2 regions of the Enterobacter sp. ECC-175 genome follow, and region 1 is predicted to be linked to the other one. Evidence: riboswitches for the same ligand, from Rfam matches in the RefSeq annotation. Region 1 holds a riboswitch; the other holds the start of a gene.

What was found. A riboswitch is a leader RNA that binds a small molecule or an ion and turns the genes downstream of it on or off. The one in region 1 is predicted to bind thiamine pyrophosphate.
Region 2: it holds a riboswitch for thiamine pyrophosphate, as region 1 does, so the genes downstream of both, thiC (phosphomethylpyrimidine synthase ThiC) here and thiM (hydroxyethylthiazole kinase) in region 1, are expected to answer to the same signal.

Annotation. Positions count from the first base shown of each region.
Region 1 covers NZ_CP143776.1:3,573,786-3,579,561, reverse strand. The annotation lists gene V1599_RS17080 (diaminobutyrate--2-oxoglutarate transaminase) at 1-635, opposite strand, end outside; gene V1599_RS17075 (hypothetical protein) at 979-1,347, opposite strand; gene V1599_RS17070 (YadA-like family protein) at 1,428-2,396, opposite strand; TPP riboswitch at 2,811-2,908, shown strand; gene thiM (hydroxyethylthiazole kinase) at 2,944-3,714, shown strand; gene thiD (bifunctional hydroxymethylpyrimidine kinase/phosphomethylpyrimidine kinase) at 3,711-4,511, shown strand; gene fbaB (class I fructose-bisphosphate aldolase) at 4,651-5,703, shown strand.
Region 2 covers NZ_CP143776.1:802,696-808,471, reverse strand. The annotation lists gene V1599_RS03885 (YjaG family protein) at 181-771, opposite strand; gene nfi (deoxyribonuclease V) at 813-1,484, opposite strand; gene hemE (uroporphyrinogen decarboxylase) at 1,497-2,558, opposite strand; gene nudC (NAD(+) diphosphatase) at 2,599-3,372, opposite strand; gene rsd (sigma D regulator) at 3,468-3,965, shown strand; TPP riboswitch at 4,020-4,129, shown strand; gene thiC (phosphomethylpyrimidine synthase ThiC) at 4,208-5,776, shown strand, end outside.

The sequences.
Region 1 (5,776 bases):
TTATCGAAGTAGTAGGTCAGCGCCTTCACGCCCGCTTCGCCGCCGATGCCCAGCGGGCAGCGGTACTCGTGCGGGTATGGCATGAACTGGACTTCTGGCATCATGCCATCAACCGCTTCTTTCGGAGACAGGTTGCCGGTCACGGACAGCGCGCCGTGGGTCATGCCGTGGTAGCCGCCGGAGAAGCTGATAATCCCGCTGCGGCCGGTGACTTTTTTCGCCAGCTTCAGCGCGGCTTCAACGGCGTCAGCGCCGGATGGGCCGGTGAACTGCAGGCAATACTCTTTGCCCTGGCCTGGCAGCAGAGAGAGCAGATATTCGGAAAACGCGTCTTTCAAGGGCGTAGTCAAATCGAGGGTATGTAACGGCAAGCCGCTGGTAATGACATTTTGGATGCTTTTCAGCACATCAGGATGATTGTGGCCCAGCGCGAGGGTGCCTGCGCCGGCTAAACAGTCAAGGTATTCTTTATTATCTGCATCGGTGATCCACACGCCTTCTGCTTTGGTAATCGCTAAAGGCAGCTTGCGCGGATAACTCCTGACGTTAGATTCAAACTCGGCCTGACGGGCCAGATAGGTTTCGTTGCTTTTGTGGGCATCTACAGTGTCAATACGGACTTTATCCGTCATCATATCTCTCCTACAACCGCGGCTTCGCTATGCGCCACGATTGAATAAATAGTATAAAAAATAGATGGGGCCTGAAAAAACGCCGCCAATATAGAGCCTTTTGAGGTTGGGCTCAATGGTTAATTTGTTTGCGGTTTTATGACAAACGTAAAGGAACCGCACCCCACCATGAAGCGCGTGAAATCTGGAGAAATATCATTGAATAAAAACAGTCAATTGCGCGGTGAAGTCGGGGCGTAGTTTGTTACAAAAATAATCAATAAAAGGCCCAGCGAAGCGGGGGAAATCGCGGGTAAAAAAGGGGCAGCAGCGCGTTAGTCCCTTAACGCGCTGTTTATAAGATCAACTACCGGGCAAAGCCATCGAAAACGCCGTTCTTGTTTACGGCCACTTTGCCGCTTTTGTAAACAATGATGTCGACGATCCCCTGGCTGTAAACGGTGGCGCTTTCCGTCGTTTCAATTACCGCGGCTGGCTTGCCGTCTACGGTTAAGATACCGTCGCTGCCGCGCTTAATTTCCATATTATCGTAATGCTTTATGAACGCTTTTTTAGTCGCCTGCGCTTTTTGTACCGGATATTGCGCCCGGGCATTTTCCAGCGCCTGTTTTTCAGAGGCCTGCAGCATTGCGGCACGTTCGCCTTCGCTAAGGGCGCGGTGTGAGCAGCCCGAGAGCGTCAGGATAAAAAATAATGCGGTTAACCACTTGTTCATATATTTCCTGCTATTTAAAAGCGCAAAGATTAATACCGCCGTTTAAATCGGTAATTAATCGGTGCTTATTGTATTAACGATCAGAACCCAACCCCGACGCCCGCACCCACGGCAAAGTCATCGTTGGTCGTGGTACTGAATCCTGTTTTGACGATGGCGTTTCCGGCATGGAAAGAGGCGCCGACGCTCACCGCAGATTCGCTTTTAAAGGTGCCCGCCCCGGCGGAAAACATCACCGTTTGCGCCTGCTCGACCTGCGGCATAGAGGCAATCGCGACGGCCGCCGCCGAGCCGCTTCGGGCCTCTTTTTGGTTCTCCTCAACCTCATTTTTCAGGGCGCCAAACTGCGCGTTGGTCGCCCCCTCCAGAGAGGTAATACGTTCTTCATGATTCTGCAGCTGGCCCGCCTGCGCCTGCAGCTCATCGCTGTTGGCCCGGCTGCGGGACTGCACGCGCGCCACGGCTGCCCGGTTAGCGGTGGCTACGGTTTGTGCATCCACCGCCAGCTGCTGCGCGTAAGCGCCTTTGCTATACGCCTGGTTCGCCTTATCAGCCGCGCTCTGAGTCGCCTTATCCTGACGATCGCGGTCCGCCTGAAACGTACTCTTCTCGACCTTTCCGTCTATCGCGCTGGTGTTGGCGCTGATTGATTTTTTATTTTCAGCGATGCCCGCAACGTTCGTCAGAATGCTGGTGGTATTGGCATGTATATTTTTACCGTTCAGGTCGGCGGTGATTTGCGCATTTCCCGCCGCGGCCAGCGCCGTGTGGGCCGTTTTGTCCGCCCCAGCAGCCGCCGCACCGGCCAGGCTGGCGTTAAGCTGCGCGACGTTCGCTTTGGTGCTGGCGTCGTTAGCCGTATCCTGCGCAATTGAGATCTGCAGATCGTGGCGTTTATCGGTTTGCCCAGCGCTATAGACGTCGCTGGACAGGCCGGAAAGTTGACCTGCGAGCTGATCAATGGCTATTTCGACATTGCCGCCCGAATTGAGCGAAACGTCCGAAGCCGGAGTGGAAGCGTTTACACTGAACGCACTAAAAGAAGCCATAATAATTATGGCCTTATTGGTTTGTAACATTGCTATCATCTCTATAATTTATATGGGCTTAATTACGCCAGCCATTTTAAATAAATGGCATTTGCTACTCATAGACAAAGGCAACCATTGCGGCTGCGTATTTATAGATTCTGGAGTAATTAAGTGGCATTACTATCCCTCTGATTCATTAATAAGATCTTGATGCAGATCACTAAAATTTGCGATTTGTATGGCTTGGGAATGATCTTATATAAATATAAAAATTCATATAAATCAATATATTGAATGACTGGTTTTCGAAAGATATATGACCCGTTTTCATTCGGAATGGAGAGGGGTGAGAATATCCATAAAATAAAAGCGGAAATATAACGAATGAAATAAGGGCTTGCAAAGAGCAGGGTATTACTCTACAAATGGTCAACAATTGACTCGGGGTGCCCTTCTTAAATGAAGGCTGAGAAATACCCGTATTACCTGATCTGGATAATGCCAGCGTAGGGAAGTCAGATGCCTTCCCGGTCATCGCTTCTTCACGTAAGGCAGGAGCGAAACCATGCAGCCTGACCTGCTCGATCTACACGTTTTACATCAGTTCCACACCCATTCGCCCCTCACGCACTGTATGACCAACGACGTCGTGCAGGCCTTCACCGCCAACGTTTTACTGGCTCTCGGCGCCTCCCCGGCGATGGTGATTGAGGCCGAAGAAGCGGAACACTTTGCTGCGGCGGCAGACGCTCTGCTGATTAACGTCGGTACGCTGACCGCGCCGCGCGCCCAGTCGATGCGCCGGGCGATTGAAAGCGCCGTCGCGGCGGGAAAACCCTGGACGCTCGACCCGGTTGCCGTCGGCGCGCTGGCGTTTCGCACCCGCTTTTGCCAGCAAATTCTTTCCCTTAAGCCCGCCGCCATTCGCGGCAATGCCTCCGAAATTCTGGCCCTGGCCGGAATGAGCGAAGGCGGTCGTGGCGTAGATTCCACCGACAGCGCGTCCGGCGCGTTGCCCGCGGCGCAGGCGCTGGCCGAACGGACCCGCGCCATCGTCGTGGTCACGGGGGAGGTGGATTACATCACCGACGGACAGCGAACCCGCACGGTCGCCGGCGGAGACCCGCTGATGACCCGCGTGGTAGGGACGGGGTGCGCGCTTTCTGCGGTTGTGGCGGCCAGCTGTTCGCTGCCGGGGGATCGGCTGGACAACGCGGCGGCGGCCTGTAAGTGGATGAAGCGCGCCGGGTCGCGCGCGGCTGCGGACGCTCGCGGGCCGGGCAGCTTCGCCTCCGCTTTTCTTGACGCGCTGTACGCGCTGGAGGTGCAGGCATGAAGCGGATTAACGCACTCACTATCGCAGGCACCGATCCGAGCGGCGGGGCGGGGATCCAGGCCGATTTAAAAACCTTCTCCGCGCTTGGCGCGTACGGGTGTTCGGTCATTACCGCGCTGGTGGCGCAGAATACGCGCGGCGTGCAGTCGGTCTACCGCATTGAGCCGGATTTTGTCGCGGCCCAGCTGGACTCCGTGTTCAGCGACGTGCGTATCGATACCACCAAGATTGGCATGCTGGCGGAGACGGATATCGTGGAGGCCGTGGCCGAGCGGCTGCAGCGCTATCAGGTGCAAAACGTGGTGCTCGATACCGTGATGCTGGCGAAAAGCGGCGATCCGCTGCTCTCTCCGGCCGCGGTTGACACGCTGCGCAAAAAGCTGCTGCCGCAGGTGGCGCTCATTACGCCAAACCTGCCCGAAGCCGCCGCGCTGCTGGATGCGCCGCACGCACGGAATGAACGCGAAATGAAGGCGCAGGGCCACGCGCTGCTGGCGCTGGGCTGCGGTGCGGTGCTGATGAAGGGGGGACATCTTGACGATGCCGAAAGCCCCGACTGGCTGTTCACCCGCGACGGGGAGCAGCGTTTTACCGCGCCGCGCGTGCAAACGAAAAACACCCACGGGACGGGCTGTACGCTCTCCGCGGCGCTGGCCGCCCTGCGCCCGCGACATCAACGCTGGAATGATACGGTGCTCCACGCCAAGACCTGGCTTTCCGCCGCGCTGGCGCAGGCCGACACGCTGGAGGTCGGCCACGGTATTGGGCCGGTTCATCATTTTCACGCGTGGTGGTAACGCGGCGCGATGTACACGAATCGAGCCAGCAGAATGTGCTGAATAACGTTGCAAATGGTGGAAAATCTGTTAAGTCGGTACCAGGCTTAGTCTGCCCACAACGCTGTGGGCCTGGATAACACGCTACGGGAGAATAGCTATGACCGATATTGCGCAGTTGCTTGGCAAAGACGCCGACGGCCTTTTGCAGCATCGCTGTATGACCATTCCATCCGACCAGCTTTACCTGCCTGGCCACGACTACGTAGACCGCGTGATGGTGGATAACAACCGTCCGCCGGCGGTGCTGCGAAACATGCAGACGCTCTACAACACGGGCCGACTGGCCGGTACGGGCTATCTGTCCATTCTGCCGGTTGACCAGGGCGTTGAACACTCTGCGGGCGCGTCGTTCGCGGCCAATCCGCTCTATTTCGATCCGAAAAACATCGTGGAGCTGGCGATTGAAGCCGGCTGTAACTGCGTGGCGTCAACCTACGGCGTGCTGGCCTCCGTATCTCGCCGCTACGCGCACCGCATTCCGTTCCTCGTCAAGCTGAACCACAACGAAACCCTGAGCTACCCGACCGAATACGATCAGACGCTCTACGCCAGCGTTGAGCAGGCGTTCAATATGGGCGCGGTGGCAGTCGGGGCGACGATCTATTTCGGCTCCGAGCAGTCTCGTCGTCAGATTGAAGAGATCTCCGCGGCCTTCGAGCGCGCGCACGAGCTGGGCATGGTGACGGTGCTGTGGGCCTATCTGCGCAACTCCGCGTTCAAGAAGGACGGCGTGGACTATCACGTTTCTGCCGATCTCACCGGGCAGGCGAACCACCTGGCGGCCACGATTGGTGCGGATATCGTCAAGCAGAAAATGGCGGAGAATAACGGTGGCTACAAGGCGGTGAACTTTGGCTACACCGATGACCGTGTCTACAGCAAGCTGACCAGCGATAACCCAATCGACCTGGTGCGCTACCAGCTGGCGAACTGCTACATGGGCCGCGCGGGGCTGATTAACTCCGGCGGCGCGGCGGGCGGTGAAACCGACCTTTCTGACGCGGTACGCACGGCGGTGATTAACAAACGCGCGGGCGGCATGGGGCTGATTCTGGGCCGTAAGGCGTTTAAAAAATCAATGGCCGACGGCGTGAAGCTGATCAATGCGGTTCAGGATGTCTATCTGGACAGCAAAGTCACGATTGCCTGACGCCTCCATCCCCCTCTCCCAGTGGGAGAGGGGACAGGCCGAGCGCGGTATGGTTTTCTCCCTCTCCCGTGGG
Region 2 (5,776 bases), 1.8 Mb from region 1:
TCCTTTCAATGTGTTTATCGCTTGCTAAGCATCGAGTGCGACGAAAATGCCAAAAAAGCACTCTCCTGCATACACGCACCGATAGCCACTTTTTTTCGCCCCCCAAATGTAGACCAGACGGGGGGCAGAAGGGAAGAGTCGAGGTGCGACAAAACAGGCGTTAAATCACGTTTTGTTGTCTCATTGGTTAAAAATTATACCAATATTGCTCTCGCCAGCCTCACGTAAGTCCGCGCGCAGCCCTTTTATCAGTTCAATATCGCGTTCTTCGCACTCTGCCAGCAGGCGGAAAATCTCCCACTGGATATCCCATTCCTGCTCAACCGCCGGGTTAGCGCGCAGCTCTTCGTCGGTCATTTCGCGACCTTCCTGAGTCATTTCCAGCATCGCCACGGTAGTAATGGAAGCCTTACTGACTTCGATAGCGTGCTCCAGCGTCTCACCGCTCAGACGGGAGTGAATTAACTCGCTCAACGCTACGCAGGCATCAATGGCCGGGTAGACACCGTACAGGTCAAAGTCATCCGCTGCCGGAATCGCCTCTTCCAGCTTTTCAAGCTGAGAGTCAAAGTTCACCTTTGCGTCTTTTACCGTCAGCGTCTCCCAGACTAAATCCAGAATGCGGCGATAAATCTGGCCTTCGCCAAACGCCGTTTGCTTGCAGAATGCGGCATAGTTGGGATACATGCGCTCGCACAGGCAGGCCATAAACGTGACGTGCTGCCAGCTTTCCAGCTTCTCAAGGCGCAGGTGAATCGGGTTTTGTAGCATGATGATGTCTCGAATCGAAAATTAGCCGCAGTTTACCTGAATCAGCGCTGGATTTCCTGCCAACGAACAAAAGCCGGACGCGAAGATGCAACCGCATCAGCCCAGCGCGTCGGCTCCGGCAGGCGGTAGCCTTTCATGCACCGCTGCACCCATGCCAGCGCGCTATCCATGCTTAACCGATGCCCGGTGGCGATAAACAGCGGGTTACAGCGCGCCTTGCTGCGCCAGACCCAGGCCAACTGTTCGCCTTTGTCGATAAGTGGGGCGATTGCACCCGGCTCGGCGGAGAGCGGCTCAAACTTGCCGCACAGGCGTTTTTTGGCGACGCCGATGGTCGGCACGTCCACCAGCAAACCAAAGTGGCTGGCAACGCCCAAACGACGCGGATGGGAAATGCCGTGCCCGTCCACAAACAGCAGGTCCGGCTTTTGCGAAAGCTGCTCCCACGCGGCAAGCAGCGCGGGATACTCGCGGAAGGAGAGAAAGCCGGGGATATACGGCATGGTGGTCGCGATGCGCGCCACCTTGTACTCGACCAGCTCAAGCGAAGGATACTTCAGCACCACCATTGCCGCTCGCGTCACGTCCCCGCCCTGCTCGAATCCGACGTCCGCCCCGCCGATGTACTGCGGGGGATCCGTATCCAGACGATCCTCGCGGATCACCGATGAGGCCAGTTCTATCTGTTGAGCGCGTAACGACGCGAGATCCATAACCACTCCTTACTAATGATATTGGGCAGAAAGCCGGTGAACCGCCTCCACAAACGCGCCAGCGTGCTCTGGCGGAACATCCTGATGAATGCCGTGGCCGAGGTTGAATACGTGTCCTTCCCCCTTGCCGAAGCCTGCCAGAATAGATGCCACCTCTTCTTCAATACGGGCTGGCTGCGCGTAAAGCATGGACGGGTCCATGTTGCCCTGCAGCGCGACTTTATCACCTACGCGACGGCGCGCATCGGCAATATCCGTTGTCCAGTCCAGGCCCAGCGCATCGCAGCCGGTGGCGGCTAAGGCTTCCAGCCACTGGCCGCCGCCCTTGGTGAATAGCGTCACCGGCACGCGGCGGCCTTCATTTTCACGCAGCAGGCCGTCGACGATTTTGTGCATGTAGTAGAGCGAGAACTGTTGATAATCGCGCCCGGTCAGCACGCCCCCCCAGGTGTCGAAAATCATCACCGACTGCGCGCCGGCTTTGATCTGGGCGTTAAGGTACAGGGTGACGCTTTTCGCCAGCTTGTCGAGCAGCGCGTGCAGGGCCAGCGGCTCGGCGTACATCATCTTTTTAATCACCGTGAAGGCTTTGCTGCTGCCGCCCTCAACCATGTAGGTCGCCAGCGTCCACGGGCTGCCGGAGAAGCCAATCAGCGGCACCTCGCCCTTCAGCTCGCGGCGGATGGTGCGCACCGCGTTCATCACGTAGCCCAGCTCATCTTCGGGATCGGGAATGGGCAGTTTATCGACGTCCGCTTTGCTTTTAATTGGCGAGGTAAAACGCGGGCCTTCTCCGGTTTCAAAGTAGAGCCCAAGGCCCATCGCATCCGGAATGGTGAGAATGTCTGAAAAGAGAATGGCGGCATCCAGCGGGAAGCGGCGCAGCGGCTGGAGCGTCACTTCGCAGGCCAGCTCGGCATTTTTGCACAGCGACATAAAATCGCCCGCCTGGGCGCGCGTGGCTTTGTACTCCGGGAGATAACGTCCCGCCTGGCGCATCATCCACACCGGGGTGACATCAACTGGCTGGCGCAGCAGCGCACGCAGATAACGATCGTTCTTCAGTTCGGTCATTTTTGCAGTTCCTTAAGCGTCATGGCCACAGTGTAACATGTCATTCAAACTCGGCCCGACACATTGCCACCGTATCTTCTATCAGCCGACGTGCCACCGTTCCCGGAGGCGGCAGCAGCGGTAAATCATCATAGCGATACCAGCTCGCCTCCAGCAGCTCTTTCTGGTCGATAACAATGTCACCGCTGTCGTATTCGGCCATAAACGCCGTCATCAGCGACATCGGGAACGGCCACGGCTGCGACGTTACGTAACGCAGGTTTTTGACCTTGATACCGCTCTCTTCCATCACCTCGCGCGCGACGGCTTGCTCCAGGGTTTCGCCCACCTCAACAAACCCGGCGAGAACCGTGTGAATGCCGTTGCGGTGGCGGGTATGCTGCGCCAGCAGGATGGAATCCTCGCGGCGGATCGCCACGATGATGCACGGCGCAATCTGCGGGTAATAGCGCTCCCGGCAGTGGCCGCAAAGCATTGCCCATTCGGTCTTGCTTGGGTGCATAGCATGGCCGCAGTAGCCGCAGTATTTATGCGAGCGGTAAAACTCCGCGAGCTGCACGCCGCGGCCCGCCAGCTGAAACAGCCCCGCGTCCAGATCCAGCACCTGACGGACAGATCCCATATCCTGACGACGCACCTGCTGGATCAACCACACGGGATCGCCCTGCCATTCCCCGATCCTGCGCGCGGGCTGGCCTGCAAGATCGAAATCCTCCGCGTTGCCGTAAGGGAGTTCGCCGCGCGGCAGCCATAACTTTTGTTCATGGCTGACGATCCACCAGCCGCGATCTAATTTTTCAATTATACGATCCATATCTATTGCACTACCTTCGCTTCACAGGCATGTTGGTAACATTATTATTACATTTTGGATGGGCAGCTTTTCATCTTAACCTTGCGGAGTCGAATATGTTAAACCAGCTAGAAAGCCTGACTGAGCGCGTTGGTGGAAGTAACAAACTGGTGGATCGCTGGCTACACGACCGCAAGCATCTGCTCGTGGCTTACTACAATCTGGTCGGGATTAAGCCTGGCAAAGAATCTTACATGCGGCTGAATGAAAAAGCGCTGGATGATTTTTGTCAGAGCCTGGTCGACTACCTTTCAGATGGCCATTTCAATATTTATGAACGCATTATCCGCGAAATGGAAGGCACCAGCCCATATATTGCGGCAAGCAAACTCTATCCTCTGCTGGAAGCCAACACCCAGCGGATGATGGATTATTATGACTCCACGCTTGAGAACGCTATCGATCACGATAACTATCTTGAGTTTCAGCAGGCGCTGTCCGACCTGGGCGAGGCCATGGAGGAGCGATTCACGCTGGAAGACAAGCTGATCGCTCTGGTGCTGGACAACGATTTGAAAGCCAGCAACGAAGATAACGTTGCGCGGCCTGCTTGAGTTCTTAATCGTTAACGAGTAATTTACAACCATTCGCCCCTCTTACGAGGGGGATTTTTCTTGTCGGAGTGCCCAGTGTGAAAGCACGGGCTGAGACCGTTAATTCGGGATCCGCGGAACCTGATCAGGCTAATACCTGCGAAGGGAACAAGAGTCAAACTGCTGTTGCATCGCCTGCGGGCGATCCTCTCTTGCTTCATCCGTCGTCTGACAAGCCATGTCCTTCACTTTTGGAATGCGCTATGTCTACAACAAAACTGACCCGCCGCGAACAGCGCGCACAGGCCCAACGCTTCATCGACACTCTGGAAGGTACCGCTTTCCCGAACTCGAGACGTATCTATATTTCCGGCTCGCAGCCCGATATCCGCGTCCCGATGCGCGAGATCCAGCTCAGCCCCACGCTTATCGGCGGCAGCAAAGAGCACCCGCAGTTCGAGGAAAACGAGGCCGTTCCGGTCTATGACACCTCCGGTCCCTACGGCGACCCCGATATTACTATCAACGTTCAGCAGGGCCTGGCGAAGCTGCGCCAGCCGTGGATCGAAGCCCGCCAGGATAGCGAAGCGCTTAATGAGCAAAGCTCGGCTTACGCAAAAGAGCGCCAGGCCGACGACGGCCTGGACGAACTGCGCTTCACCGGCCTGCTGCCGCCAAAACGCGCTAAGGCGGGCAAATGCGTCACCCAGCTTCACTACGCGCGTCGGGGCATCGTCACCCCTGAAATGGAATTTATCGCCATCCGTGAAAACATGGGCCGCGAGCGCATCCGCAGCGAAATATTGCGCCACCAGCATCCTGGCGAAAGCTTTGGCGCGCGCCTGCCGGAGAACATCACGCCGGAGTTTGTGCGTGACGAGGTGGCCGCCGGACGCGCCATTATCCCTGCCAACATCAACCATCCGGAATCCGAACCGATGATCATCGGCCGTAACTTCCTGGTGAAGGTCAATGCCAACATCGGTAACTCGGCGGTCACGTCCTCCATTGAAGAAGAGGTGGAAAAACTGGTCTGGTCAACGCGCTGGGGCGCGGACACGGTGATGGACCTCTCCACCGGACGCTATATTCACGAAACCCGCGAGTGGATCCTGCGCAATAGCCCGGTACCGATTGGCACCGTCCCGATTTACCAGGCGCTGGAAAAAGTGAATGGCATTGCCGAAAACCTCACCTGGGAAGCGTTCCGCGATACGCTGCTGGAGCAAGCGGAACAGGGCGTGGACTACTTCACCATTCACGCGGGCGTGCTGCTGCGCTACGTGCCGATGACCGCCAGGCGCCTGACCGGAATTGTCTCGCGCGGTGGCTCGATCATGGCGAAGTGGTGCCTCTCCCATCACCGGGAAAACTTCCTCTACGAGCACTTCCGCGAGATCTGCGAAATCTGCGCCGCCTATGACGTTTCCCTCTCGCTCGGCGACGGCCTGCGTCCGGGCTCCATTCGCGACGCTAACGACGAAGCGCAGTTTGCCGAACTGCACACGCTGGGCGAGCTGACCAAAATCGCCTGGGAGTACGACGTGCAGGTGATGATTGAAGGCCCGGGACACGTGCCGATGCAGATGATCCGCCGCAACATGACCGAGGAGCTGGAGCACTGTCACGAAGCGCCGTTTTACACGTTAGGCCCGCTAACCACCGATATCGCGCCGGGCTATGACCACTTCACCTCCGGCATTGGCGCGGCGATGATCGGCTGGTTTGGCTGCGCGATGCTGTGCTACGTGACGCCGAAGGAGCACCTCGGCCTGCCGAACAAAGAGGACGTCAAGCAGGGGCTGATTACCTACAAAATTGCCGCCCACGCG